DNA from 3 places in the Desulfobaculum sp. SPO524 genome. Region 3 is predicted to be linked to each of the others. Evidence: predicted binding sites of a transcription regulator. Region 3 holds the regulator's gene; each other region holds the start of a gene.

Region 1 (9,507 bases), on a different contig from region 3:
GCAGGCCGATGGCGATGTCGTCGTCGGAGAGCTCGCCTTCCTCAAGGTATTTTTCCATGAGCTCTTCATCGCTCTCGGCGATGTTTTCGATCATGGTTTCGCGCAGGGTTTCAACGTCGGAGGCTATGTCGCCGGGGACGGCTGTTTCGGTAAAGGAGCCGTCTTCGTTGTAGATATAGGCCGTGTTCGCCAGAATGTCCGCTACACCGCGGAAGTCTTCCTGCTGGCCGATGGGCATGTAGAGCAGAACGGGCTTGGTATCGAGCATGGAGGAGATGCTGTCGAAGGCCATGTCAAAGTCGGCGCGGTCGCGGTCCATCTTATTGATGAAGATGATGGCGGGGAGGTCTGCCTTGCGGACTTCGCCCCACAGGCGTTTGGTCAGGGGCTTGGCGCCGTCCACGGCATCGATGGTGAAGATGACGCCGTCCGCAGCGGTGAGGAGGTAGGCGATGTCGCCGACGAAGTTGTTGTCGCCGGGAGTGTCGATGAGAAAGTGGGTGTTCTTGTTCCACTCGTACGAGGCAAAGCCCGGCTGAATGGACCCACGGCGTTTGATTTCCTCGGGTTCGGTATCGAGGACGGTGGTGCCTTCCTCAATCCTGCCGAGTCGGTTGATGACGCCGGTCTGGAGCAGCAGCATTTCGGCGACCGAGGTCTTTCCGCAGCCGCCGTGTCCTACAAGTGCGTAGGTCCGTTGGGTCTTGAGCGCATCCGACATTGGTCTCTCCCTTGGCTGTGTATTAATTCCGGGTGACCGCAGCGCTAGAGCGCACCGCAGAACCCGGAAACAGGTCCGCGGATAAGAAATTTCAATGATTTAAAGCTATACGAAGCTCCCTTCAACGTTGTCAAGCGGCGAAATGCAGACTCGCGCAGGTGTTGGCCCCAGCTTGTGCGTGGGCGCAGGCCCCGCCGCGCGCGCTAAAGCGCAGGAGTGCCAGAGTAACGGTAGGTTGCGCCGGCGCGTAGGCGCGGCCCCGGCGCGGCGTAGAATGTTGGGGCAGGGCGGGCGCGCGGCGGAGTTTTCTGCGCGCAGAGTGGACAATCCCGCGCGTTTTGTGGGATTCAATAGGAAGGAAGTTCCGTCATTTTGGCGGGACCGCTGGGGCGTCTGGCATAAAGCGCGACGGGCGGGTCTGATTCGTCTTTTCCTGAGTTGCGGTATGCGTCCCACCATCAAGCTGGGGTCTGTTCATGCAGAGTAGGCGATTTTTCCAGATGATTCTGGTTGTGCTGCTATGCCTTGTGGGGCATGGGGCCAGAGCCAACGGCCTTGTGACGCCCCTCACCGAGGAGGAGCGCGACTGGCTGTGGAAAAACGCCGCGGATGTCGTCTTTGTCTACGACCAGCAATTTCCGCCGTTTGAATTCTCCGACGAGGAGGGCCGCTTTACCGGGCTTGGCGCGGACTACCTGCACCTTGTGGAGGAGAAGCTGGGCGTCAAGTTTTCGTACAAGACCCACCCGGATTGGAACACCGTCCTCAACATGCTCCGTACGGGCGAGGGCGACGCCATTACCGCGCTGACCATTATCAAGGACCGCGAGGATTATCTTATATACACCAACTCCTATGTGGAGGTGCCGTGTGTACTGCTGGTGCGCAGTGATGATAAAGCCACATCAACGATGGAGGACCTTGATGGCAGGCGCGTGGCCGTGGTCAATGGCTACGCGACCCATTCCTTCCTTAAAGACAACTACGCCTCGCGCTTTGAAATCGTCCCCGTTCCCACGGCGCAGGCCGGGCTACGCGACCTCGCCTTTGAGGTGGTGGACGCCTTTGTGGTGAACCTTGGCCTTGCGGCCTACTACATCGAAAAGGACGGCCTCGCGAACATCCGGGTGGCCGGGGACGCCGTGTATACCTACCGTTTCAGCTTTGCCGTGCGCAAGGACCTGCCCATCCTGCGCGACATTCTGCAAAAGGGGCTGGACAGCATCACAGACGAGGAATCACAGGCCCTGCGCGACAAGTGGTACAACATGGATGGGGACCGCAAGCACACCTTGTTCCTTTTGCGTATTGGCGGTTTGACCCTGCTGGCCGCGCTGGCGATTATTGTCGTCTTCTACGCCGTGAACAGGACGCTGAAGAAGCGGGTGCGCGAGCGGACCGAAGCCCTTGAATTTGAGCTGGAGGAAAAGGAGCGCATTGCCGAGGAATTGCGCCTGAGTCAGGAGCGGTACGCGCTGGTTGTCCAGGGGGCCAACGACGGCATCTGGGACTGGGACGTGGCGTCGGACTCCATCTATTTTTCCCCGCGCTGGAAAAGCATCATCGGCTACGCCGAACACGAGATAGACAACGATGTGAGCGAGTGGATGGACCGCATCCACCCAGATGACAAGGACAGGGTTCTGCGCGTCAATCGCGAGTGCCGCGACGGCGTACGCGACCAGTTTGAGATTGAATACCGTCTGCGGCACAGGGACGGCAGCTACCGCTGGATTTTGGGCCGGGGCACGGGCGTGCGTGATGACTCGGGCCGTGCCTACCGCATGGCCGGGACCCACTCGGACATCACGGGCCGCAAGCGCGCCACCAACGAGCTGGCGAGGTCCAACCGGCTGCTGCGGGCGGTGCTGCATCAAGCACCGTTTGCCATCGTCATTGCGCAAGGCAACGCCAAGTCGTGGATTATCACCGCGTCCAACAAGGAGGCCGAACGCCTGCTGGGCATCAACGAGGAGGCCGTGGGCACCACGGGCATGGTGGACGGCGAATTCGTCAATGCGGAGACCATCCGCTTCCGCGCCTACGACTTGGACGGCTGGGAGTTGCCGCGCCATAAATTGCCGCTGGCTCTGGCGATGACGCAGGAAAAAGTGCTGAGCGGGATGGAGATGGTGGTGGTGCACACCTCGGGCGAGGAATACACCGTGCTGGTCAACGCCGTACCCGTGCATGACGAGCAGGGCGAGGTGGTCGCGGGCATTGCCATCTTTTTGGATATTACCGACCGCAAGCGCGCCGAGGAGGAGCGCAGGCAGCTACGCAATATGCTTCAGTCCATCATTGACTCCATGCCGTCGGTGCTGGTGGCTCTCGACGGCGAGGGCCGCGTGACACAGTGGAACACCGAGGCCGAGCATATGACGGGGATTAGCTTTGCCGATGCCGAAGGCCGCTCCCTCAGTGACGTAATGCCCGAACTTGCCGGAGAGACCACCCTCATTGACGCGGCGCTGGCGGAGCGTAAGCCGCAGGTGTCGCCCCGGCGGGCGCATATGATGGGAGAGGGCGCCATGCGCTACGAGGACCTGACCGTGTACCCGCTGGTGTTCGAGGGCTTCGAAGGGGCGGTTGTGCGCATTGACGACGTCACGGAACGCGCGCGCATTGAGGAAATGATGATTCAGGCGGAGAAGATGCTTTCCGTTGGAGGGCTGGCCGCTGGCATGGCGCACGAAATCAACAATCCGCTGGGCATCATTATGCAGTGCGCGGAGAGCATCTCCCGGCGTGTTTCGCCCGAGCTTGCCGCCAACACCAAGGCCGCAGGCGAGATTGGCATCGACCTTGGGCAAATGCGGCAATACATGGATGAGCGCGGCATTTCCGGGTATATTGATGGCATCCGGGATGCCGGAAGCCGCGCCGCCAAGATTGTGCAGAACATGCTGAACTTTAGCCGCAGCAGCGAGTCGCGCATTCAAGCCTGCGACCTGAACTCCCTGCTCGATTCAACCATTGAACTGGCGGCCAACGACTACGACCTCAAAAAGAAGTTCGACTTCCGGCAGATTGAGATAGAGCGGCGCTATGCCACGAATTTGCCGCATACGCTGTGCAGTTCCACGGAGATTGAGCAGGTGTTTTTAAATCTACTCAAAAACGCCGCGCAGGCCATGGCCGAGGCGGACCCGCCGCCCGAGACGCCGCGCATTATCATCCGCACGGCGCTGCAGCGCGCGGAGATACTCATAGAATTGACGGACAATGGTCCCGGTATGCCCGAGAATGTGCGCAAGCGTGTGTTTGAACCGTTCTTCACCACAAAGTCCGTGGGCACCGGGACGGGCCTTGGGCTGTCCGTGTCGTATTTTATCATATGCACCAATCATGGCGGTCAGTTTGATGTGGAGTCGGCACCCGGCAAGGGCGCCAAGTTCACCATCCGGCTGCCAGTGAGGGAGGCCGCCGCATGAGCCGAGAAGAACCCGTCATACTTGTGATCGACGATGAAGAGTTCATCAGAGGCACACTGGTGGACTTCTTCGAGGACTGTGGATTTGAGGTCCATGCCGCCGGAAGCGGTGAGGAAGGGCTGGAGGTGCTGCGCCGCATCGGCCCGGACCTTGTCACCGTGGACATGCGCCTGCCGGGGATGGACGGGAACGATTTTATCCTGCAGGCCAAAGCCGAAGTGCCGGACCTGATGGTGCTTATTTTTACCGGGTCGGCAGATTACGTGCTGCCGCAGGCGCTACGCGACATGGGCCTGACGTCGCGCCATGTGTTCAGCAAGCCCGTGCGGTCCATGGAGGCCCTTGTGGATGCACTGGACGACCTCTACGGCGTGAAGGTTGAGTGGTAGGATGAAACGGCGGCGGGCCGGATACCCATGGGTATCCGGCCCGCCGTGCGTGCGAGTATGTCGGCTCTGGCCTACTGCCAGAGGTCCAGTTCCTCGGAAATGAGCTTGTCCGCGATAAGGCGGCCGTTTGGCGAGTAGGTTCCGTTTTGGACCTGCTCCTTCAAGCGGGCGACCTTGTCCTCGCGCGTGTCCGGGGCTTCCGCCGCGACCTCGCGCGCTGTGGAGAGCAGGCGGGCATCTCCGCTGACGGAGACGGCGTCCCGCGCTTCACCCGACGAATTTTTGACATCGGGCGAAAGCTCTTCACGCTCGCGGTCCTGCTGGATCTTGAGCTGATCGTAGGGAGTCCTTCCCGGACCGATACCCTTGATATCCACGATGTTCCCTCCCTTGAGCCTGGGCTGGTGCCCTGTGGCTCCATCTCTAAAATATGCACCGGAGACCGGAGTGTCAAATGGCTCTGGCGGTGTCTGGTGGCTGCGGTGAATTCTGTGTTGAATCCTGCTGTAGATGGAATGCAGTTTTCATGCCTGAACAGATGTCAGCTCCGGTGCGTGGCAAGGGACAGCGCGGCGGTGCGGGGAATCAGCCCCCAACCGAGGGGATCAGCTCTCCCTTGGAGTTGTACACGGGCGACGCCTCAATGGCGATAAGCCGTGCGGCCATGCCCGGGTCCGCGTACACTTCGCGCTGCAGCTTTGCCTTTTGGATGTCCTTCATGGAATTGGCAAGGGACTTCTGACGGTCCGCCGAAAGGACTTCCCAACCATTGGTCGATGCGTTTGAGATGCTTGATATGGCCATGTCGAAACCTCCATGTTTCGGGTATGGCATTCGCGACCATGCCGTCCGGTTGCTGTTACAGTCTCTATCGGCTGGGTGTGCAAAAAACTTTAGCAAAGACCGTGGCGTATGGATTGTGGGAAATATCAGGCACTCTCGGATGGTGTGCGCAGCTTGGGGCAACTGTTTTGCAAAAGACATATGGCGCATCCGCCCTGCCACGGCATGGGAGTGACCAGCGCGTAGCGCCGCTCAAGAGTCGTTTCCGATGTCCAGACAAGGCCAAAGCGGTCTGAAACCGCGGCCAGCTCCGGGTCCGGCGCAGGGACCGGGGCGCAGCCGTGCTGCGCAATTTGCGGCACCAGTTGCGCCGTGGCCGCCATAAGCAGGTTCAGCGCCAGCACATGCAGCAGAAAGGACGTGCGCGGCTCCGCAGTCCAGCAGCCATCAATTTCGTCTTCTACCGCTTTGTCCAGCCACGCCAGCAGGCGCGTGCCGCCGCCGGTGCGCACCGCGCACGCCGTGAGGCGCTCGGTCCAGCGGTCCCACGTGGCCGCAAGGCGCTGGGTTTCCGCCTCGCCCAGCGCAGGGGCCTCGGCAAGCTCACAGAAGCGGGCGGGGTCGAAAGGTGGGCGGGGTGAAAAACGGGTGGAGCCGGGAGCCATACTTCTTTCTCCTCAGTTGCGCCGCTCCCGCGGCACGGGGCAAGCGTCATAAGATTATGCCGACACAGACCAGCGTCTGGCCGCGGCCCATCCTACGCCAGAATGCGGTCACCGTCAGCCCTTGGGGTGGACTTTGCGCCGCGCCGGGGGCATCATAGGGGCGTCTGGCCGCTTCCGTCGTCAAGACCGGCGCGCGGCCACCCCCAGCACCGTGAGGCCCATATGCTTATTTTGTACGATTCCCAGCACGCACAAGCCTTCCGGCGGATGTTTCGCCGGTTGCCGCCCTATACGCTGTATAATTTGAAGGAGTCGCGCGCTGCCGAGATGGCCCAGCGCGAAGCCGCCCGCGCCGCTGGCTTTGCCCAGCGGACGCAGATGGGCGTGGCCCCCTCCGACCGCATGGGCATGCATCCCACCATGACCCTCGACCCCGCCGCAAACAACCGCTTTTCTGGAGGCGAGGTGCTGCCCGAGGTGAACACCGGGCGCATCATGGTTGCCCAGTCCTAAGCCCCCACCAGCGTTCATGAAAAAAACGCCACCCGGTTCTTCCGTGGTGGCGTTTCGTTGTTGTGATGCGCTTTAGATGCCAGTAATTTTAATGGCTCCTCCGTCCCGGAGCGACGGCTTGGCCTTGTGCAGCGCCTTGCGGAGCATGCGCGCTTCGTACAATTCAGGATTGATGGACAGGCTTTCCTTGAGGAGCTTCATCGCCTGGTCAAACTCTTCCGCCTCAAAGTGCGCGCGGGCAATATTGAAGAGCAGGTGGTCGTCCTCGCCCGTCAGCTCCTGCGCGCGCTTGTAGTAGCGGATGCACTCCTTGAACATGCCGTTGCGCCGGAGCCGGATGCCAAACTCGTTGAACAGGTGCTTGTGCTGCTCCGTAAAGGCCGCATCCAGCGTGACCAGCTTGTCCAGCACTGCCTGCGCCTTTTTGTTTTCGCCGCGTTCAAGGTACGTCAGCCCAATGCCGAAGTTGGCGCGGATGTGGTCCTCGTCAATCTCCAGCGCATTGGTGTACTGAAATTCCGCGCTATACAACTCGCCCTTTTCCCGATGCTCGTCCCCTTCGTCCACGGTTTGCTCAAGCTGGCGCATGCGCGGGGCCGTGTGCGTCATGTACAGGTCCGGCTCCGGAGAATACTTCTCCAGCACGGTCTCCGGGGAGATGGGCCTGGTGCTGCCCGTTGGGATAAGGTTCTTGTTGACCGGCCGGATGGTCGTCTTGCCGTCGGCGTCGCGCTCAACAAACCACAGTGTTTTGCTGATCTTGCGTTTTTTGGTCGCACCAAAGCCAACAGTGCTCGACTTCCTCTCCGAAAAAATGCCCGCGAACGGGGAGGGGAGGGTTTTAAAAGAGGCATCCGTGGCAAGTGGTTCTGTCATGGGCAATGCGCTTTGTTTATGTGTCGTCGCCGTGGTCGAAGAGGCGGTGGACGTGGTATGCTTTCCTCAACATATTGATGGAACCACCCGTGAGAATAAAGACCCTAGAACCCTTGGTAGAGGCGGATATTCGCGATTATCGCACCAAGGGTCCGTTTTTCTCGACAAAGCGTGTGCACGCTTTCGATCAAGGAGTTGCCGTGTGTTTGCAGTGATTTGCAGCGCAAGAAAAAAGCGCCGTCTGGTCGACTTTTTCCGGAACCGTTTGATTGCCTTGGCAGTTCTTTTCACCCTTTTTTCGCCCGTCTGCGTCAATGCAGGCTATCTGGGCGGCGTGGATGCGAAGGCGCTTCAGGATATCGTAGATGATTCCACAGGCCGCGTTGTGGTGTTGTCCTTTTGGGCCACGTGGTGCCCGCCCTGTGTGCGCGAGATGCCGGACTTTATGGCCCTGCGGCGCAGCGTGCCGGATGACGAGATGCGCCTCATCGGCATTTCTCTCGATTTCGACGAAGATTCCCTCAAGACGTATGTGGATGAGAATAAGGTCAATTTTCCCATTTATCGTTCTACGCCGGGCCTTGCCAAACATTTTGAGGTGGAAGGCGTTCCGAAACTCATGGTATGGGATGCACAAGGGACCCTGCGCGTCGACCACGTAGGGTATGTGCCCGGAGACGTGCTGCGCGCACTCGTCATGCAGTTCCTCCCCGAGCACGCCGACGGCGGCCCCCAGTCCAAGGAGGAAATGAATCCGGGGAGTTGACTATGCGTCTGCTATGTCTCACCGTATTGGTAACGGCACTCGTCAGCATGACCATCGCACCAGCGCATGCTGGCACGCCGCAGGCCTTCGCCGCCTTCGTCACAGGCGGCAGTGTCGCCCGCGCCACGGCCGTTGTGGTTCGTCAGGCCCTGCCCGGGCTGCGCGCCGAGGTGTACGCCAGCAAAGTCGGTGAGCATGTCGTTCATTACCTGTACGTCAGCCACCCGGAGCTTAAGTACGAAGATATTTGCCGCCGCCTCGGCGGTGCCAGCTGCCCCGCACTGCGGCAAGCCGGACCACAGGCGACAAGCGCAAGGCGTAAAGGCCCTGTCCTTGAGGAACCCAACAAGGAGAAGCCAATGACAAAACAGTTTTCCTTCGTGAAGTACGAAAACGAGGTGCTGCCGGAGTACAGAAACAAGCTTAGCCTCGCGGAAACCGCTGAGGACGTGCGGACCTGCTTCGGATACACCGTCCGCGAGCTGTTCGCCAAAGCCCTGAACGGTGAGGAACTCGTGGACGAAGACGACATCATCCTCGAAGCGGAAAACGAAAAGGGCTACGAAATAAGCGAAAAGGTGCGCAACAACGAGACCGTCGCCGTCCTTTGGGAAGGCTCAGACCTCAAGCGCGTTATGAAAAACATCGCCGACTCCGCGCACAAGCGCATCATGCGCATCGACAAACACCCCGAAAAGACCGACGCCAAGATTCGCAACTAAGCCAAACACTGCACCAACATCACAACGCCCCGCCAACGCGGGGCGTTTTTTTATGGACGGCAGGAGGAGACCGGGCGTTGGCGGTGAGGGGGCGCTGTGGTGGAGAGAAGGCCGGGCTTTTTGTGCTCCGCAGGTTTAAGGGCCGTGGGCCCTTAAAGATCCCGTGTGCGCACAGGCCGGGTGCTCTTGGATGGGGCGGTCGTCACCCCTGACGGCTCTCGTCCGTGCTTATGGGGAGAGATTTTTTTGGGGGCGTCGGTGGTGCGTGAAGGGCGGTGAGAATCCCTGCTCGTGTGTGTGAAGAACAAAGAGAAGGCAGAAGACCCCGCCCACCCACCCCTATTTTTCGGGCGGCTTCCGCCCGAAAAATCCTGGGGATTGTTAAGGGAATCATTCCCTTAACCCGCCGGAGGCATTGCCTTTCTTTCTTTCTTTCTTCTAAACAGTCTCACTCACATGCAGCACGTCGTTTTTACGGCGGAGTTTGGTGGTGATGTCGTTTGGTCCGGTGGTTTTGAGGAGGTAGCGCAGGTGTCCGAGGTTGGCATCGATGGCGTGTTGATACGGGTCATGGTCGAGGCCGAAGCGGTGGAGGAAGTGCAGTCGCATGAACCGGGTGACGGCGCCCAGGTCGTGGT
Region 2 (9,507 bases), on a different contig from region 3:
CTGGGGCATCGACATCCGCCGCACCGCGCCCGTCCCGGACAAGCCCGGCGCCCTCATCGAGGCCGTGGAAGACGCCCTTGGCACGGACGCGCACATTATCGTCATTGGCGCAGGCTCCTCGGCCGGTGCCAAGGACTACACCCGCACCGTCATGGAGAGCGTCGGCAGCGTGCTGGTGCACGGCATTAAGGCCATGCCCGGCAAGCCCACCCTGCTGGGCATGGCGGACAAGGCCCACGGCGGCAAGCTCCTTGTGGGCGCGCCGGGCTATCCCGTCAGCGCGGTGGTGTGCATGGAGGAACTGGTGGCTCCGCTGTGCGCGTGGCTGACCCGCCGCACCCTGCCCCGTCGCCCGGAGGTGGACGTGGAGCTTACGCGCAGCGTGCCGTCCAAGCTGGGCATGGAAGAGTTTTTGCGCCTGTCCATCGGCCGCGTGGGCGAAAAGTACGTCGCCACGCCCCTATCGCGCGGGGCGGGCATGATTACCACCATGACCCGCGCGCAGGGCATCTGCCGCATTCCGGCCAACTCCGAGGGCGTGGAACAGGGCGCCACCGTCCGCGCCGACCTGCGCGTGCCGCAGGACGCGCTGGAGCGCACCCTTGTCGCCGTGGGCAGCCATGACAACACCATAGACCTGCTCGCCAACGCCCTCATGGGGCTGGAGACGCCCATCCACCTTGCCTCCACCCACGTGGGCAGCATGGGCGGGCTGATGGCCGTCAAAAACGGCTCCTGCCACATGGCGGGCACCCACCTCTTCGACCCCGAAACCGGCGACTACAACACGCCCTTTGTCCGCAAATATCTTCCGGATGTGGACGCAGTGCTGGTCAACCTTGCCGTGCGCCATCAGGGCCTCATGGTCCCGGTAGGCAACCCCAAAGGCATCTCGGGCGTTGACGACCTCACCCGCGAGGACGTGCAGTTCATCAACCGCCAGCGCGGCGCGGGAACCCGCATCCTGCTGGACTGGCACCTCTCCGAGGCCGGCATCACGCCCCAGCAGGTCAACGGCTACGACAAGGAAGAATTCACCCACATGGCCGTCGCGGTAAACGTGCTCACCGGCGCGGTGGACTGCGGGCTGGGCATCATGGCCGCCGCCCGCGCCCTTGGGCTGGACTTTGTCCCCCTTGCGCGCGAGCGCTACGACCTGCTCATCCCGCGTGAGCACCTTGCGGACCCGCGCGTTCAGGCCGTGCTGGACCTCATCCGCAGCGCGGACTTCCGCACAAGCATTGAAGCCCTTGGCGGCTACGAAACCACCTGTACCGGCGAGTTCATGGAAGCCGGACAGGGCCTGCCCTAGGCAGGCCGCCCCCGCCGGGCACTCAGACCACCATCACAAAACGGGCGGCGCACACAGCGCCGCCCGTTTTTCTGCCTCTGGCAGGCCCGGTCTCCGGTCCAGCACAAGGGCTTGCCTTTCCGTGATTTTTTGCCACAATGCGGGGCATGATTATCACAGTAAAATGCTTTGCCACGCTCAAGCCCTTTGAGCCGCAGGACGCGGCGGCCTACACCGCGCCGGACGGCGTCACCGTGGGCGGCCTGATGGACCACCTCGGCATCCCCCGCGACGAGGTCAAAATCATGTTCATCAACAACAAGCACACCACCATAGACGCCACCATACACGACGGCGACCGGGTGGGCCTGTTCCCAGCTGTAGGCGGAGGATGACGCCATGGGCTGCGCGGACCCCATAGGCAACAGAACGCGGGAGCTTGCCCTCTCCGCAGCCATGCCCGACGGCTCGCCCTACTTGAGCCTTGGCATCCATGCGGCCCGCGAGCTTGCCGCCGAATGCGGCGAAACGCTCCGCGCCATAGAAGTCGCCGCCCTTGGCGCCGGGGTCATCCCGGAGCGCTACATCCGCAACTTTTCCACACTGGACTGTCAGGGGCAGGTGCGCCTGCTGTGTTCCAAGGCCGTGCTCATTGGCCTTGGCGGCCTTGGCGGTCTGCTCCTTGAAGCCATGGTCCGCATGGGCGTTGGCACCATTGAGGCGGCGGACGGCGACTCCTTTGAGGAAAGCAACCTCAACCGCCAGCTCACCTCCACCACGGACATCGTGGACATCCCCAAAACCCGCGCCGCCACCGTGCGCGCCATGACCGTGAATCCCGCCGTGGACTTTCTGGCCCATGAGGTAATGGTGGACGAATCCGACATGCTGGCCATGTGCGAGGACGCCCACGTGGTGGTGGACGCCCTCGGCGGACTGGACGACCGCCCCGCCCTGCAGCGCGTGGCCGCGCGCGCCGGTCTGCCCCTTGTGACGGCAGGCATCGCGGGCCTGTCGGGCTACGTTGCCACGGTGATGCCTGGCCAGCCCGGTCCAGCGGACTTCTTTGGCGCCAGCACAGGGGCCGAAGACGCCCTCGGCAGCCCCGCACCGGGCGTATATACCGCCGCCAGCCTGCAAAGCGCGGAAATCATGCGCCTGCTGGGCACAGGAACGCCGGCCCTTGCCGGAAAAATGCTCCTGTTCGACCTGCGGGACATGAGCTTTGAAACCATCGACATCGCGTCCTAACGCCCCCCTGCTGCGAGTCTCCCAAACGGACGCGCTGCAAACCGGCGCAAGCCGCCGCGCGCACGAACCCCACGCCTCTTGCGGAAAATGCTCCACAAAAAAACGACATTCCACAGCGCCGCAAGGCGCCGCGCTTTTCCCGCCTGCTAGCCCTGTCTGCTCATAATCCCGCCCGGCCCCGCAAGGGGCGCGGTCAGCGCTGTGCGCTTGATGGTGACAATATTGCGCAGCACGTCCGTGGTCTCCAAAAGCGGATTGCCTTCGGGCATGGCTGTGGTCGCCAGCGACGTAATGACCTGCTGCAGGGTTTTGCGCTTGGTCAGGTCGAATTCTTCGGCAATGGGCGGCCCCGGATCCTCAAGGGCCGACTTGGGGAGCAGGCGCTCGTACAGGTCCGGCGTCCGCGCCGAAAGCGACGCCTTTTGCCAGTCCGCCACCAGTCCGCCAAGCCCCGCGAAGGTGCTTCGCGCCGCGTCAGGGTCGCGCATGACGCCATCCATAAACGTCTCGCGGTCCACCACCAGCAGCTTTTCCGCCGTAAATTCACGGATGCCGTACCCCGCAAGCTCCCCCTCGCGCGAGGTAATGGCCGCGCGCCAGCGGTCGGCAAAGCCGTCCTCAAAGATTTCCTGATGCGGCAGAACAAACGCGCGCAGGTCGTTATAGGCGGTCACCACGTCGGCAAGGCGGTCCTCCACCTCCCCGTAGGCCTCCACCACGCGCAAGGGGAGAGCCTCGCCATAGGACGACTGCGCCTCAAAGACGACGCGGCCCTTGTCCACCGCCACCTGCCCGGACTCAGAGACCACCTCGTCGCCGTCCACCACCACCCGCGCATCCATACCCGGCGTTGCCGTGGCGTTCATGCCAAGGGAGTCAAGGAGCGTTCCGCCCACCGTGGTGGTCCATGACGACCCATCGTAGAAATACCACGCGTCGTCCTCCTCGCTGTACACGGTGTTGTCGTCCGTGGGCGTGGTCTCGTCCCATGTGGCGCTGAGTTCGTCATACTCATAAATACGATTCTCCACCCACCCATTGGCCGTGGCCGAGGCGATATACCGCTCGCCATTGACGGGCGCGGCGGGCAACGCCGCCGTGGGGTCAAAAAAGTCCAGCACATCGTCCACAACAGGGCCGCCGTAATCGCGCAGATACATGCGCTCCCCGCGCTTGGGGCTGACAAGGGTCACCTCCAGATACTCGCCGTCTGCCAACAGCGGCTGGGTCTCTAGCCCAGATGGCCGCCGGCCGTCACGAATCTCCGCCCGCAGCCGCCCCGAAGAGGAATTGAGCGCCCCGGCAAGCACGCGCAGCACCTCGCCCATGGTCATCTCCGCCTCAAGGGGGACAAGCACCTCCTCAGTCACGCCATTTATGGAAAAGCGCACCTGATGCTCCCCTGCGGCAAAGGGCGAGGCAGCGCCGGGGTCCAGCACATGGGAACGCACGCTGGACGCATGCGCTGTAGAGTCCACACGGACGCGGTAGGGCATAGTTTCGGCGGCAAAGGCGGGCGTGGTGGTTGCCTTCAAATTCAGCTCGGCAAGCAGGTGTCCGTCCTCATCGGCAAGGGAGACATCCTGCGCGCTGACGGCGGGATTGACGGTAATGGCAAGGGCGGAGCCAACAGCCACAAGGCCATCAACATACTGGTTCGGGGCGTTCTGGCGGACAACCTCCGCCTGCACGGGCAGGGACAACGCATTGATGCCCGCCGCCACCTGCTCCACCATATCGCCCCATGTGGCGTCATCGTCCAAAGCGATGTCCACGGTTTCCGTCTCGCCCCCCTGCGTGACGGAAAAACGGTACTCGCCACCGGCAAGGTCGGTCGATGTCCACGGCATATGGCCACTGGAAAAGTATTTGTAGTAGCGCGTCACCTCATCCTGAGGGCGCACGCGGGCGGCAAGGCGTCCGGACAGCTCGTCCGAGGCATTGGAGGGGGTTACAAGGCGGGCGCGGGTAAAGGAGGTATCTTCTGGCCATGCAAAGCGGGCAAGGGCTTCTTCAAAGGCCGCGACCTTGGAGCCAAGGCGCTCCACTGTGCCGGTGACCAGCCTGCCATAGCGCTGGCGGCGCTGGGCATTCTCAAAGCGCCACGCCACACGCGAATCAAGGGCCAGCCGCTCAAGGGGCGAGGCAAAGGCCTTGCCCTCGGCAGCGGTGCCGCGCAGCGTATCACCTGCGCTGATACGTCCCTGATAATCAATGCTGACCATAAGCCCGCCCAACACAAGGGGTGCGAGAACACGCAAAGGCGGGCGGAGAGAAAACGGGGCGGGCTAGACGTCCGCCCCGGCGTAGTCGACGTGCTCCATGCACAGGCCCTGTGGCGGCGCGGTGACGTAGCGCACAGCGCTCCGCTCCGCCGCAGCAAGGACGCGGTCCACGTCCTGCGGGGCAAAGCGTCCGCGCCCCACTTCCACCATCAGGCCCATCAGGTTGCGCACCATCTGCTTCAAAAAGCCGTCGGCGGAAAAGCGCCACACCACTTCATCAGCGAATGCTCCGGCGCTGCGGGTTATCTCCGTCACGGTGCGCACGGTGCTCTTCACGGGCGTCCCCGTGTTTTGGAACGAGGCAAAGTCATGCTCGCCGGTAAGCCGCTTTGCCGCCTCGTCCATGGCCGCCATGTCCAGCGGTCCCGTCTTCCAGACGTAGCACCGCCTTTGCGGTAAAACATATCGGCCATTCAGCCATAAACTATAGGCATAGGTCTTGGATGTGGCGGAATAACGGGCGTGGAAGTCGTCCGGCACAAGGGCGGCGGCCGTCACGGCCACGTCGTCCGGCAACAGGGCGTTGCAGGCGCGCATCCAGTCCACCCCGGCCTTGTCCGCCGGAATGTCCATATGCGCCACCTGCCCCAGCGCATGGACGCCGGAATCCGTCCGCCCGGACCCAAAGGCCCGGACGGGGCACCCGCACACGCGGGTCATAACGGATTCCACCAGTCCCTGAATGGTTGGTTGATCGGCGCGGCCAGCCTGAATCTGCCAGCCGCAATAGGCCGTGCCCTCGTAGGCGATATCCAGTCGCAGTCTGGGCACGGACTACTCGAAGGGGATCTGCAGGCGGGTCAGCTTTTCGGCCAGACGCGCCGCCTTCTTGGCGTTGACGTAGGTGAGGATTTCGCCGGCCTGACGTCCGCGCATGCCCGACAGAATCTTGACGGCCTGCCGCTCGTCCATGGTCTCCAGAACCTGCGCGGCCTGCTTGGCCTTCATGTTGGAGAAGACTTCCACAAGGTGCTTGTCGCGCTTATTCTTGATGGCCTTGGCGTCCTCAAGCATACGTTCAATCTGCTGGCGGGTCTTTTTCAGCTCGGCCATATCACGGGCAATTTTGTCTTCCAGCGCATTGAGGTCGCGCTCGCGCCGGTCCAGCTCCTCCTGCTTCTGCATGAGGGCGTCGCGGCCGAGGGGCGGCTCGGTGGGCTGGGCCTCACTCTGCGCCGCGGCGGGCGCGTCCTGCGCGTGGGCCGTTGCCGGCTCCACCACCTTGCGCACCGCCTGCTGAGGCGCAGGCTGCGGGGCGCGCTGGGCCACCTGCTGGGTCTGGCGCACCGTACTCACGGGGCCATCAACCACAGCCTGCCACCCAATAAAGGTCAGCAGGCACAATTTCAGAAGGGCCAGCGTCATCAGGCCCTTAACGATCTTAGAGAGTCCCATTTTCGTAACGAAGCGTGGCCATCTCATCGGCTTCCCTCTGCTCTCGCGCATTCTCCTCGCGGTTGAACGCCGTCTCCTGCGACGCGCGCAACCGTTCGAGGGTCTTTTTCTCTTTTGCCGTTTTCACGGCCTCCTGCCTGCAGGCATTCAGGCGCTTGGCGCGCTGAAACAGTTCCTGCTCGGCAATGGAGATGTCCTGCTCCAGACGATTCTTATACATCCGCCACAGCCACAGGTCGCCTTCGGAAAGGTCGCGGCGACCATCCAGCGAGGCTTCGTGCCCGGCCAGACGCTCGCGCAGGCCTTCCACCAGTGCGGACTGCTCCTGATGCGCCCGCGTGGCGACGGCAAGCTCCATTCTGGCTCGCGTTTCAAGCTGCTCGCGGTACTCCAGCACCCGTTGCAGCCGAAATGAAAAACGTTTGGGCACGGTGTTTCCTCTTTAGCGTAGCGTCAACCTTGCGACATCAAAATAGGTTCCACCGGCAGATAAGCAATATCCGGGCCGAAGCGGATCTCGCCCTAGCGGCCCCACCATACCAAGGCGCGACCGCCAGCGCAAAGAGGACGGCAGAGCCGATTTTGACCAATGCGCGCCCATGGGTTGCGAATCGCGCACGGATATGCTCATTTGCACTGAGAGGAGAGCACTTCCCTATGCAAAGAATGGAAACCGTCTTGCGTGCATTTCTGAAAAAGCACGACCCAGATGGCATGCAACGCACACTGCGCCGACTGTGGCGGCACTGGCCGGAGATTGTGGATGAACACATCGCCGAGATTGCCCGTCCCATCGGCCATAGAAAACGCATCCTGCTCATTGGCGTGGAAGATTCCATGGTCATGCAGGACCTCACGTTTTATGCGCCATACATTCTGGAACAGGTGAATGCCTTTCTTGGTACAAAAAGCTTTGACAAAGTTCTCCCAGAATTGATAAGAGACCGCGTTTCACTGGACCTGATTAAGAAAAGAACCACTTCGGCGGTTCGCTTCGAGCCCAGTCGCCCACAGAATCTCGGCTCTCAGGCCGACGCGTTCGACGCGAACTCTGCCGTGGCCAGGTGCTACGCCGCCTATGTGAAGCTTTTCAACGAACGAGGGCAAAACGGCACCCGTCAGCCCCGGACGACGAATACAGACTTTCCCAAGGAGGAGAAAACGAGATGAGCGAAGAAATCAATATCGAGCTGAAAAAGCCGCTTGAGAAGATGACCATCAAGGAACTGCGCGAACTCGCCATCGCCGAGATCCCGCAGATCACCGGTGCATCCGGCATGGACAAAGACACTCTCCTCGCCGCCATCAAAGAGGTGCTCGGCATCACTGACGACGACGAGAACAAGGGCAACCCCTACCAGGGTCAGATCGCCCGCATCAAAAAAGAGCTGAACGAGCTGCGCGCCAAGAAGCTGACCGTAGCTGGCCGTAAAGAGCGCGAGATCATCCGTAAGAAGATCAACAAGCTCAAGAAGTACACCCGTCGTCTGGCGCACTCCGCCTAACGAAATTTCAAAAAGCGCGATTTTAGGGTTGACACCCTCGGGCGAAAACCGTAAATCGCTGTTTCCGCGCTGGCGGATCGTCTAAGTGGTAGGACGCTGGATTCTGGTCCCAGTAGTCAAGGTTCAAGTCCTTGTCCGCCAGCCAACTTATCACGTCCCCATCGTCTAGCCTGGCCCAGGACACCTGCCTTTCACGCAGGCGACAGGGGTTCAAATCCCCTTGGGGACGCCAGGAAACACAGCCCTCCGGAGCAATCCGGAGGGCTTTTTTCGTTGGGCGAAGGCGAGCGGGCGCGCCCTCTCGCCTCCCTGTCCACGCCGTGCTACAGAAGCGGGAAATACACCCAGCAGGAGACGCCATGTCCCATCACGACGCCCCGCAGACCACACCCGTCACACTCACCACGCCGCGCCTCATCCTGCGCCAGTGGCGCGAGGCCGACCGCGCGCCCTTTGCCGCCCTTGGCGCAGACCCGGAAGTCATGCGCTATTTCCCTGCCCTGCTCTCGCGGGAGGAAAGCGACGAGACCGCGCAGCAACTGGCGCAGCGCATTGCGGACAACGGTTGGGGCTTCTGGGCGGTGGAGCACCGGGACTCAGGTGCCTTTCTCGGCTTTGTGGGGCTGAACGCGCCCCAAGTGGACCTCCCCTTCACGCCCTGCGTCGAGGCAGGCTGGCGTCTTGGCCGGGAGCACTGGGGGAACGGCTACGCCACCGAAGCCGCCCGCGCCGCGCTGGACTTTGGCTTTTCGCGTCTTGCCCTCACAAGCATTGTCGCTTTCACCGCCCATACCAACGCCCCGTCGGAGGCCGTCATGCGCCGCCTCGGCATGACGCGCGACAGCGGTGGCGACTTCCTCCACCCCGCCGTCCCCGCTGACCACCCCCTACAACCGTTCGTCCTGTACCGCATCACCCGCGAGGCTTGGCTAAAACAGCGCGCGCAGGCGTAGCCTGCGCCCTACGCCTGGGACAACACTGCCTGCGAACACGAGGTGAAGAAAGAGTCCCTCGCGCCACTCCACATGGCCCCCACAACACTTTTCCCCTGTGTTCCAAGCCCTTGCGCAAGCCTCGGCGCGATTCATCCAGAAAACCCGACGCTGCCGCCAAAAACACACGCTCTTCCCCTCCCCCACGCACCTCCTTCACCCTTCACACACAAAAATACCCCTTTTCGCATTTTTTCGTTTGACAACGGCCAGAATTGTCCGTAGATGCTTTTTCTCGCGTTGGCGGATCGTCTAAGTGGTAGGACGCTGGATTCTGGTCCCAGTAGTCAAGGTTCAAGTCCTTGTCCGCCAGCCAACTGCTTGTCCCCATCGTCTAGCCTGGCCCAGGACACCTGCCTTTCACGCAGGCGACAGGGGTTCAAATCCCCTTGGGGACGCCAGGACAGCACAGCCCTCCGGAGCAATCCGGAGGGCTTTTCTTATGGGCAAAACGCCCCTCTCCGCCCTCAGCCCTCCCGGGCACTGGACCTCACTCCTTCCTTGCTATAGAACTCACGAATCGCTCATGGTTGCACCTTTTTTCAACCCTTCAGCCGTCAAGAACGCTCTGTTGCGAGTCGCCAATGCCTGAACGCGCCAAAACCATTACCATCCTTGTCCCCGTCCTCAACGAAGAGGACAGCATCGCCTACTTTTTGGACACGGTCCGAAACATCATTCGCAATGAGCCATACCAGTGGAAATTCCTTTTCGTCGACGACGGCAGCACCGACGCGACACTCAGCATCCTCCGTACGCTTAATAAGACGGACAACTCCATTGGCTTC
Region 3 (9,507 bases):
TCAGCACGCCGGCGCCTGCATCGACGCGTTCCACGGCTTCGCGCAGGTTCTGGAGAATTTCGTCCATCTCCTGATCCACGCCCACACCGATGGCTTCGCAGTATTCCTGCTCGCCAAGGATGACCTCGGCGGCATTCAGCAAATGCTCGCCGTACTCCGCGTGGGTGACGATGACCACACCGACTGTCTTGGTTGTCTTTTCGCTCATGATACCCGCTAGCGCGCCACTTTCGGCGCGAATGGAATTTCGTCCTTCACCCGCCTCATTCGAGGTCGAGATGCCTGTGCTCAAGAAATACGGAATACTCTGCCTGACGCAGAGAGTCAAAGACGGCTTCGGCCACGGCGACGGACCTATGCCTGCCGCCGGTGCACCCAATGGCAACCGTCAGCCTGTACCGCCCTTCCCGCGCGTAGCACGGCAGGACATAGTGCAGGAAATCAAGCTGTTTCTCAAGGTATTCCCCGCCCTCTGGCGAGCGCAGGACAAAATCGGAAACCGCCTTGTCACGTCCCGTCAGGCTCCGCAGAGACTTCTCAAAGTACGGATTCGGCAAAAAGCGCAGGTCAAAGACAAGGTCCGCGTCCGTTGGCACCCCGTGCTTAAAGCCAAAGGTCACCAAGTACACGTGCAGGCCATAGCATTTGTCCTGCAGGAAATTCCACTTTTCCTGCAACGTGCGGCGCAGGTCGTGGATGGAATAGTCCGAGGTGTCGATGACAAGCTCGGCCAAGTCACGCACCGGGGCGAGCAGGCGGCGCTCCTCCACAAGGGCGCGGTCCAGCCCGACGCCCTGCTCCAGCGGATGCGGACGGCGGGTGGCCGCATACCTGCGGCGCAGCACATTTTCTCCGGCTTCAATAAACACCACGCGCGGCTCCACGCCGCTTTCGGCAAGGATGCCCCGTGTCTGTTCCCATTTGGCGGTAAAGTCAGAATGGCGGACGTCCAGCCCAAGGGTCAACCCTCGATGGTACACCTCTTTCTGACGGCGAAACAGGTCCACGAATTCGGGGATAACATCCGGGGGCAGCCCGTCCACGGAGACGAAGCCAAGGTCTTCAAAAACCTTCAGGGCAGTGGATTTGCCCGCTCCGGAGAGTCCGGAGAGGATAATGACGGGAAAATCCGGCTCGGCGGCCGCTCCCGGCACAACAGATTCCATGCTTAGGCTCCCTTGATAAGGCGGACCAGTTCGTCCTTATCGCCAGCCTCCAAGAAGGCCGTGCGGAACTTCTCATCCTTGAGAGTGCGCGAAATGTGGGCAAGGATGCGCAGATGCATCCCGGCCACCTTTTCCGGCGCAAGCACAAGAAAGAAGATATGACAGGGCTTAAAGTCCAGCGCATCAAAGTCAACGCCCTCGCGGCTTCTGGCGGCAACAACGACGATGTCGTCCAGCCCTTCCAGCTTGCCGTGGGGGATGGCGATGCCGTCGCCGATTCCTGTGGTACCCAGGGATTCCCGCTCCAGCAGGACTTCCTTGGCATGTTCAGGGTCAATGCCCTGCACATGCTGCGCAGCCCCGGCCACAAGTTCGGCCAGAACCGAAGACTTGGTTCTGGCCGAAAGTTCAGGGAATATCAAATCGCTATCGACAAAATCTCCGAGCTTCATTCGTACATCCCGGGATCAATGAGGCCATACTCGCCGGTCTTGCGGCGGTAGATGACGTTGACCCGTTCGGTTTCAGCGTTGCGGAACACGAGGAAATCATACTTGAAGGTGTCCAGCTGCATGGCGGCCTCGTCGGCCATCATGGGCTTGGGCGTGTAGGTGTCGGCCTGCACGATGACAGGGCCGGATGCGGCGTCCATGTCCTCGGCGTCGAATCCGGCAAGGGCGGCGACGTCTTCCTGGCGCACGGTGTCGCGCGCGCGGCGGCGGTCCTTGTCCTTTTCACGCGTCTTGCGGACCTGTGCGGACATCTTGTCCAGCACAAGGTCGATGGAGGAGTACATGTCTTCCGACTCCTCAACGGCGGACATATTCATATTGTCCCCGGCAAGCGAGACCTCCGCGATGTGGCGAAACTTCTCCACACTCATGTTGATCTGCAATTCGGCATTGCCGGTATCGGCGTACTTGATCAGCTTTTCAAAGCGCTTGCGGGCATACTGCTTGAGATGGTCCGAAGGCTCGAAATTCTTAAAGGTCAAGCTGATGTTCATCGACGATCCTCCTTAACTGCTGGGGTTGGATCGAATACTCACCATATTGGAAAGTGTACTTGCATTCAGCCTGAAAATAAAGGGTGTTGTCGCCACTCCGCCCCTCCTAAAAGACCTGCTTGCGTTTGGAGGAGGACGGTATGCCGAGGGAGCTGCGATATTTGGCAACAGTTCGCCGTGCGATGTTGACCTGAAGCCGCCCTTTGAGGATATCGGCGATTTTCTCGTCCGAAAGAGGCTTTTTGGTATCTTCCTTTCCGATGAGTTCCTTGATGTGCGCCTTCACGCTCTCGGAACCGACCTGTGATCCGTCGTCCATACCGAGGGCGCTGTTGAAGAAAAATTTCAGCTCGAACACGCCATGGGGCGTGGACACATACTTGCTGGTGGTGATGCGGCTGATGGTGGATTCGTGCATTTCGATGTCGTCTGCCACATCCTTGAGGATGAGGGGCTTCAGACGGGTCACGCCATGCTCGAAGAACCCGCGCTGGAAGCGCACAAGACTCTCCATAACCTTATAGAGGGTCCGCTGGCGCTGGTACAGGCTTTTCATCAGCCACTGGGCGGAACGCAGGCGCTCGTTCAGGTATTCCTTCTCCGGCGCGCCGCGCCCATCCTTCACGGAATCGAGATAGAAATCATTAACCGTCAACTGCGGCAAACCGTCGTCATTGAGCACGATGACGAAGTCGTCCTCGTACTTGTAGACGTGCACATCCGGGCTGACGTACTGCGCCTCGCCACTGCCAAAGGCAGCACCGGGCATGGGGTCAAGGGTTTGCAGAAAGTCGAGGTATTCCTTGAGGCCTTCGAGGGTGAGGCGGAACTTGCGCGCCAGCGGCTTGTAGCGGCGCTTTTCAAGGTCCTCCAGGTGGTCGCTGACGAGGGAGTGCAGGATGGGGTCGTCGTATCCGTTGACCTCAAGCTGTACGAGCAGACACTCGCGCGGGTCGCGGGCGGCAACGCCCACGGGGTCCATGCGCTGAACGCGGTGCAGCGTTTCCTCCACGGCGTCCACGGAGCATTTGGCTTCCTCGGCGATTTCCTCAACGGTGCTTTGCAGGTACCCCTGCGAGCCAAGGTTGCCGAGGATAACCTCTGCGATGTCCACCTGCTCCGGCGTCATGTCCGAGAGGCGAATCTGCCATTCCAGATGCCCTTCCAGCGATGGCTTGGACGAGAGACGGGCCTCAAAGGACAAGCCCTCCTCCGGGATTTCCGCTTCACGCGCCGAGGACTGCCGCCCCGTGGAAGAGAACTCCCCGAGGTAGTTTTCCCAATCCGCGCCCTGCATCGCGTCCTGATCGCCAACGCCATCGGCCATGGCTTCGCCGTTGTCTACGGCTTCTGCCGACCGGGCGTCCTGCTCGGCCTCGGCCTTCTCCTGCGACGGCTCGACGGCGGCCTCCTCCAGAAGGGGATTCTCGAGGAGTTCCTGCTGGACCATGTCCACCAACTCCACGCGGGAGAGCTGCAGCAGCTTGATGGCCTGCTGCAACTGCGGTGTCATGACCAGTTGCTGAGAGAGCTTGAGTTGTTGTCGTAGTTCAAGTGCCATGTTGGCTTATGTCTTCTTGCGAAATGTTGGCGTTGCAGATTCCGTATCAGGCTGCCCCGTCAAAGGGGGCGGAAGTGCGACAGTGCCTACGGCATCTAAAAAAAATGGTGCTTGTGCGGACTTCGTTACCGACCGCACAAGCACCATGCCACATTCACAACAAGCTTGCAACCAAGACTGGCAAGGTTCTTGAATATAGGGATTTATATAGAATTTCCGGAAGGTTACAGACAGAACCCCTCGCCAAGGTAGACCCGGCGAGCCTTCGGATCGGCACAAATTTCTTCCGGAGTACCGCTCAGGATGATGCGGCCTTCGTAGACAAGGTAGGCCCTGTCGCAAATGCGCAGGGTTTCGCGGACGTTATGGTCGGAGATAAGCACGCCAATGCCCTTCTCTTTCAGCCCGCGCACAATTCCTTGTATGTCATCCACGGCGATGGGGTCAATCCCCGCAAAAGGCTCGTCCAGCAGCATGAATTTCGGATTTAGGATAAGCGCGCGGGCAATCTCGAGCCGCCTGCGCTCGCCGCCAGAGAGGTGCATGGCCTTCTGGTCCGCAAGGCGCGTAATGCCCAGCTCGTCCAGCAACTGGTCCGCGCGCCGCTTCTGCTCTGCGCTGTCCAGTCCGCTCTGCTCCAGAATAATCTCCAGATTCTGCCGCACGGACAGCTTTTTGAAGATGGAGCTTTCCTGCGGCAGGTAGCTCATGCCGAGGCGGGCGCGCTCGTGCAGGGGCAGCATGGTGATGGCCTCGTCATCAAGGTGCACCGCGCCGCCGTTGGGCTTGATGATGCCCGCCAGCATGTAGAACGTGGTGGTCTTGCCCGCGCCGTTGGGGCCAAGCAGACCAACAACCTCGCCCTGCGCCACGTTGACGGCGATATCCTGCACAACCTTGCGCTGCCCGTAGATCTTGCACAGATCATTGGCTGAAAGGACACTCATGCTACTTGCCGCCCCCGTCAGCCGGGGTGAAGAAGATGGCTTCCACGGGTGCGTCGCCACTTTCCACTTCGCTGCGGTTGTCCTTGAGCCACAGGCGGATAACCTTGCCGGCAATGCTGTTTTCGCCATCCTTGAGCACGGGCTTGCCGGTGAGGGTCAGCAGACCATCTTCGGCGGTGTACACAGCCTTGCGGCAGGTACCGGTCTTGCCCTCGCGCTTCAGCCGCACGTTGCCGGTGGCAACGATTTTGCGGATGGTTCCGGGCGTATCCGGCGTATCGGACGGGGTGAGGTGCACTGTCATCTTGTCGGACCAGATTTTCATATCCGGCCGGGTGACGAGCACATCTCCCGTAAAGACGACGGTCTTGCCGCTTTCGTCGTAGACGGTTTTCTGAGAGGTGATTTTGGTCGGTACGGTATCGGCGGCCGCGGCAAATGCCAGCGAGGCCGCTACGAGCACACCCGCAAGGGCGAGTGCGGCGGTGCGTGCAAACGTCTTCAAGGCTACTTCTCCCTGCCCGGGGCGGCCATGCCGTCCATGACGGACTCCACGCCCCCGGTGGCGGTGATGACATTGGTGGAAAGATCATAGACGACTTCCGGCGCGCGGAGGGTCATGCCCTCGCGCACAATGCGGACATCCTCGCGGACGGTGATAATCCGCGCCTCGCCGTCATAGTCCAGACGCTTGGAATACACTGTAGTATCGCCACTTGTCACGACAACTTCGGGCCACAATTCCGCAGACCCCGTCGCCTGATCAACGCGGCCCTTGGGAGCCACGATGTGCACCGGCTCCCGGCCGTCCTTGGTCCAGTCGATAACGGGAGCCTCAACCGTGATGCGGCCGTCCTGCTTTTCGTAGTCGGCGCTCTCGGCCTTGAGGGTCCACAGGGAGCCGTCCCCGGCGCTGCGGGTGAGCTCCACGCCCTGCATGGCCATATCCACAGGCGGGGCGGTGATGGGCACATCATCCACGGATGCGCCGCTCCCACGCCAAATGATATAGGCCGCGCCAAGCATGGTCACAAAGACCAGCACCGCGACAAGGAGCATACGCGCTCTGTTCATCGCTGTTTCCACTCCGCCCACAGGATGTCCAACTTGCCCTGCGCATCGAGGATAAAGCGGATGGCGTCGCGTACTGCGCCGTTGCCGCCGCGGCATTCACTGACCCATACGGCCATATCGTGAATTTCGGGCTGGGCGTTGGCCACGGCCATGGGCAGGCCCACGTTGGCCAGCGGGCCGGCGTCCACCCAGTCGTCACCGAGGTAGGCCACCTCGTCCATGGTGACGCCATGGGTATCGCAAATCTTCTGGAGTAGCGGAATCTTGGCCGTGTGTCCGGCGTAGTAGTCCTTGATGCCCAGTTCGCGCACGCGCTTTTCCACGGCTTTGGACTTGAGGCCCGTGATGACGGCCACCACAAGGCCTGCGCCCTGCGCCAGCTTTACGCCCAGGCCGTCCTGCACGTTGAAGCGCTTGGAGACGTGCCCGGAGGCGTCGTAGTACAGGCCGCCGTCTGTCAGCACGCCGTCCACGTCCAGCACCAGCACGCGCACATTCTTTGCGCGCTCTTTGGCGGCGGCAGTCAGCTTAGCACTCATGGGGCAGCTTCCAGAGGTTGTCGAGGTCGCGGACAAGGGCGTCCAGCTTTGTCAGCGGCCATGAGTTTGGCCCGTCGCACAGGGCGGAATCCGGGTCGGGGTGCGTTTCAAGGAAGACACCGTTCGCGCCGGCGGCAACAGCGGCGCGCGCCAGCATGGGCACGTATTCGCGCTGTCCACCGGAGCAGCCGCCCTGCCCGCCCGGAAGCTGGACAGAGTGCGTGGCGTCGAACACCACGGGGCAGCCGAGGCTCTGCATAATCGCCAGCGAACGGAAGTCCACCACCAGATTATTGTAGCCAAAGCTGGCGCCGCGCTCGGTGAGCCAAATCTTCGAATTGCCCGTGGAGCGAACCTTTTCCACCACGGAACGCATGTCCCACGGGGCAAGGAACTGGCCCTTTTTCACGTTGATGATCTTGTCCGTCTTGGCGGCGGCCACCAGCAGGTCGGTCTGGCGGCAGAGGAAGGCGGGAATCTGAAGGACATCCGCCACCTCGGCCACGGCTTCGGCCTGCTCCGGGGAGTGGATGTCAGTGATGACGGGCAGGCCCGTCTCGGCCTTCACCTGCGCCAGCATTTCCAGCCCGCGCTCCATGCCGGGGCCGCGGAAGCTGGTGACGGAGGTTCGGTTGGCTTTGTCGAAAGAGCTTTTAAAAATGGCCGCAATCCCAAGGTCCTTGGAGATTTCGGCCACTTTCCTGCCCGCTTGCAGGGCGATATCGAGGTCTTCCAGCGCGCACGGCCCTGCGATGAGGAACGGATGCGCGCACGAATGCGTGTAGAGTTCGGATGCAGTCATCATAAGCATACCCTTTTCTGCGGGGGAAGGAGGACGGGGCGCGGCGGGCGGAGGGCCGCAAAGGGCACCCTGCGCAGTGGCCCCGCTACAACCGGCGCACCGCACGCCTTCGCGCAGGTGGCGAAGGCGTGCGGGAGCGAGTCCGGCAAATGACTGGTCAAAGAGCTATTTGCCCTTTTTCTGGCCCTTGGCGGCCTTGATGAAGTCCCTGAACAGCGGATGGGGACGCATGGGATTGGACTGGAATTCCGGATGGAACTGACAGCCGAGGAACCACGGGTGATCCTTGACTTCCACAATCTCCATCAGCTCGCCGTCCGGAGAGGTACCGGAGAAGACGAGGCCGCTCTTCTGGAGCTTTTCCAGATAATCGTTGTTGAATTCGAAGCGGTGGCGGTGGCGCTCGCTGATGTTTTCCTCAGCGTAGGCCTTGCCTGCAAAGGTGCCCGGAACGAGCTTGCAGGGGTACGCGCCAAGGCGCATGGTGCCGCCCTTGTTGCTGCTTTCGTCGCGGCGTTCCACGCGGCCGCGCTGGAAGTCGTACCACTCCTTCATCAGATAGATGACCGGATCCGGCGTGTTCTGGTCGAACTCCTCGGAGTTGGCGGCGTCGATGCCGGCAACGTTGCGAGCGTACTCGATAACGGCGCACTGCATGCCAAGACAGATGCCGAAGAACGGGATCTTCTTCTCACGGGCGTAGCGGATGGCCTTGATTTTGCCTTCCACGCCGCGGGAGCCGAAGCCGCCGGGGACGAGGATGCCGTCCAGGCCCTTGAGCTTCTTTTTGGCGATGCTTTCGTCCGTGATTTCCTCGGAATTGATGTAGGTGAGGTTCACGGTCACATCGTTAGCGAAACCGCCGTGGATGAGGGCCTCGTGCAGGCTCTTGTAGGCTTCCTTGAGGTCCACGTACTTGCCCACGATGCCGATGGTGACCTCTCCCTTGGGGTGGTCGATCTTTTCGGCCAGTCCGGACCACTGGGCGAGGTCCGGATTTTTGGCGGGCAGGCGCAGCATGATGGCGATCTTCTGATCGATGCCTTCCTCGTAGAAGGCCAGCGGCAGCTTGTAGATGTTGTTGATGTCGCGGGCACAGAACACGGCGTCGGGGTCCACGTTGCAGAACAGCGCGATTTTGCCCTTGAGGTGTTCGTCCAGCGCCACTTCGCTGCGGCAGATCATGATGTCGGGCTGGATGCCGATGGAGCGGAGTTCCTTGACGGAGTGCTGCGTAGGCTTGGTCTTCACTTCACCGGCGGCGGCAAGGTACGGAACCAGCGTCAGGTGGATGTAGAGGCAGTTTTCCTTGCCAAGGTCAATACGCAGCTGGCGGATGGCTTCGAGGAACGGCAGGCCCTCGATGTCGCCGACGGTGCCGCCAATCTCAATGAGGGCGACGTCAAGGTCGTCGCTGGCCAGGCTCAGGACGGCGTTTTTGATTTCATCGGTGATGTGCGGGATCACCTGCACGGTGCCGCCAAGGTAGTCGCCGCGGCGTTCCTTGGTGATGACCTTGTGGTAGATGCTGCCGGAGGTGTAGTTGTTCCTCTGGCTCATGGGCACGTCGATGAAGCGCTCGTAGTGGCCCATATCGAGGTCAGTTTCAGCACCGTCATTGGTGACGTAGACCTCGCCGTGCTGGAAGGGATTCATGGTGCCAGGATCGACGTTGATGTAAGGGTCGAGCTTCTGAATGGTGCACGTCAGCCCGCGTGCCTTGAGCAAAGCGCCGATGGAGGCAGCGGAAAGCCCCTTGCCGAGGGAAGACAATACGCCACCAGTGACAAAGATGAACTTGGTTTTCATTCGCCGGACCTGTCCTCTTTTTTGTCTTGAACTTAAGGGAGTTATCAAAAATACTTCCGGCAGTGACGCACGAAACGTTTGCACACGTGCTCCGTACCCCGCGAACATACATCAAATATCAACCCGCCGGAACAATTTCTGATCCCGGCGGGTCGATACGAGGCACTACTGCCGTAAAATCTCTAGCTCTACATATGTGCCCGATAATTGGGAGTCCATAATCAGTCTTTTTACGCTGTTGACGACACCTTTACGTGTCATTATGGTCCCACAGACCTTGGATACGCTAGTCGACGCCCTTGGCGGTGTCAAGACAACGGGAGGAATTTATGGCGGAGGTCAGAAGCCTCGTCATTACCGGCAACGGTACGAACTGTCATAAGGAATCGGCCCATGCGGCCGAGTTGGCGGGCGCGGACAGCGTCTCAACCGTGTACTTCTCCGACCTCATTGCCGGGCGCTGCCGGGTTGAGGACTACAACTTCCTGATCTTTCCCGGCGGCTTTCTGGATGGCGACGACCTTGGCGCCGCACAGGCCGGCGCGCTGCGCTGGCAGTATGCCACCACTGAAAACGGCGATCCCCTCGTTAACCAGCTCAAGG

The links. The regulator sigma-54, encoded in region 3, starts transcription at its own class of promoters, with help from an activator protein. The targets are predictions, from matches to a motif close to CTGGCACGGNNNNTGCTT.
Region 1: a site for sigma-54 is predicted at 5,060-5,077, ahead of flgM (flagellar biosynthesis anti-sigma factor FlgM). Genes of this name have one in related genera too.
Region 2: a site for sigma-54 is predicted at 6,714-6,731, ahead of fliJ (flagellar export protein FliJ). Genes of this name have one in related genera too.

Annotation. Positions count from the first base shown of each region.
Region 1 is NZ_JBJDSB010000005.1:186,420-195,926, reverse strand. Features, by position in the region: gene fusA (elongation factor G) at 1-721, opposite strand, end outside; gene ACI3L3_RS15185 (PAS domain S-box protein) at 1,198-4,155, shown strand; gene ACI3L3_RS15180 (response regulator) at 4,152-4,544, shown strand; gene flgM (flagellar biosynthesis anti-sigma factor FlgM) at 4,616-4,921, opposite strand; gene ACI3L3_RS15170 (hypothetical protein) at 5,130-5,348, opposite strand; gene ACI3L3_RS15165 (hypothetical protein) at 5,474-5,992, opposite strand; gene ACI3L3_RS15160 (hypothetical protein) at 6,215-6,505, shown strand; gene ACI3L3_RS15155 (tetratricopeptide repeat protein) at 6,578-7,381, opposite strand; gene ACI3L3_RS15150 (TlpA family protein disulfide reductase) at 7,656-8,147, shown strand; gene ACI3L3_RS15145 (hypothetical protein) at 8,150-8,869, shown strand; gene ACI3L3_RS15140 (hypothetical protein) at 9,308-9,507, opposite strand, start outside.
Region 2 is NZ_JBJDSB010000001.1:1,114,565-1,124,071, forward strand. Features, by position in the region: gene ACI3L3_RS04710 (molybdopterin biosynthesis protein) at 1-1,312, shown strand, start outside; gene ACI3L3_RS04715 (MoaD/ThiS family protein) at 1,459-1,686, shown strand; gene ACI3L3_RS04720 (ThiF family adenylyltransferase) at 1,691-2,542, shown strand; gene ACI3L3_RS04725 (hypothetical protein) at 2,689-4,767, opposite strand; gene truA (tRNA pseudouridine(38-40) synthase TruA) at 4,831-5,598, opposite strand; gene ACI3L3_RS04735 (MotE family protein) at 5,602-6,222, opposite strand; gene fliJ (flagellar export protein FliJ) at 6,209-6,652, opposite strand; gene ACI3L3_RS04745 (DUF721 domain-containing protein) at 6,880-7,392, shown strand; gene ACI3L3_RS04750 (hypothetical protein) at 7,389-7,727, shown strand; tRNA gene ACI3L3_RS04755 (tRNA-Gln) at 7,798-7,872, shown strand; tRNA gene ACI3L3_RS04760 (tRNA-Glu) at 7,882-7,959, shown strand; gene ACI3L3_RS04765 (GNAT family N-acetyltransferase) at 8,087-8,680, shown strand; tRNA gene ACI3L3_RS04770 (tRNA-Gln) at 8,961-9,035, shown strand; tRNA gene ACI3L3_RS04775 (tRNA-Glu) at 9,043-9,120, shown strand; gene ACI3L3_RS04780 (glycosyltransferase family 2 protein) at 9,304-9,507, shown strand, end outside.
Region 3 is NZ_JBJDSB010000002.1:866,937-876,443, reverse strand. Features, by position in the region: gene ACI3L3_RS09525 (PTS sugar transporter subunit IIA) at 1-208, opposite strand, end outside; gene rapZ (RNase adapter RapZ) at 264-1,166, opposite strand; gene ACI3L3_RS09515 (PTS sugar transporter subunit IIA) at 1,169-1,618, opposite strand; gene hpf (ribosome hibernation-promoting factor, HPF/YfiA family) at 1,615-2,172, opposite strand; gene rpoN (RNA polymerase factor sigma-54) at 2,279-3,733, opposite strand; gene lptB (LPS export ABC transporter ATP-binding protein) at 3,958-4,680, opposite strand; gene ACI3L3_RS09495 (LptA/OstA family protein) at 4,682-5,185, opposite strand; gene lptC (LPS export ABC transporter periplasmic protein LptC) at 5,188-5,754, opposite strand; gene ACI3L3_RS09485 (KdsC family phosphatase) at 5,751-6,293, opposite strand; gene kdsA (3-deoxy-8-phosphooctulonate synthase) at 6,283-7,095, opposite strand; gene ACI3L3_RS09475 (CTP synthase) at 7,261-8,904, opposite strand; gene ACI3L3_RS09470 (phosphoribosylformylglycinamidine synthase subunit PurQ) at 9,234-9,507, shown strand, end outside.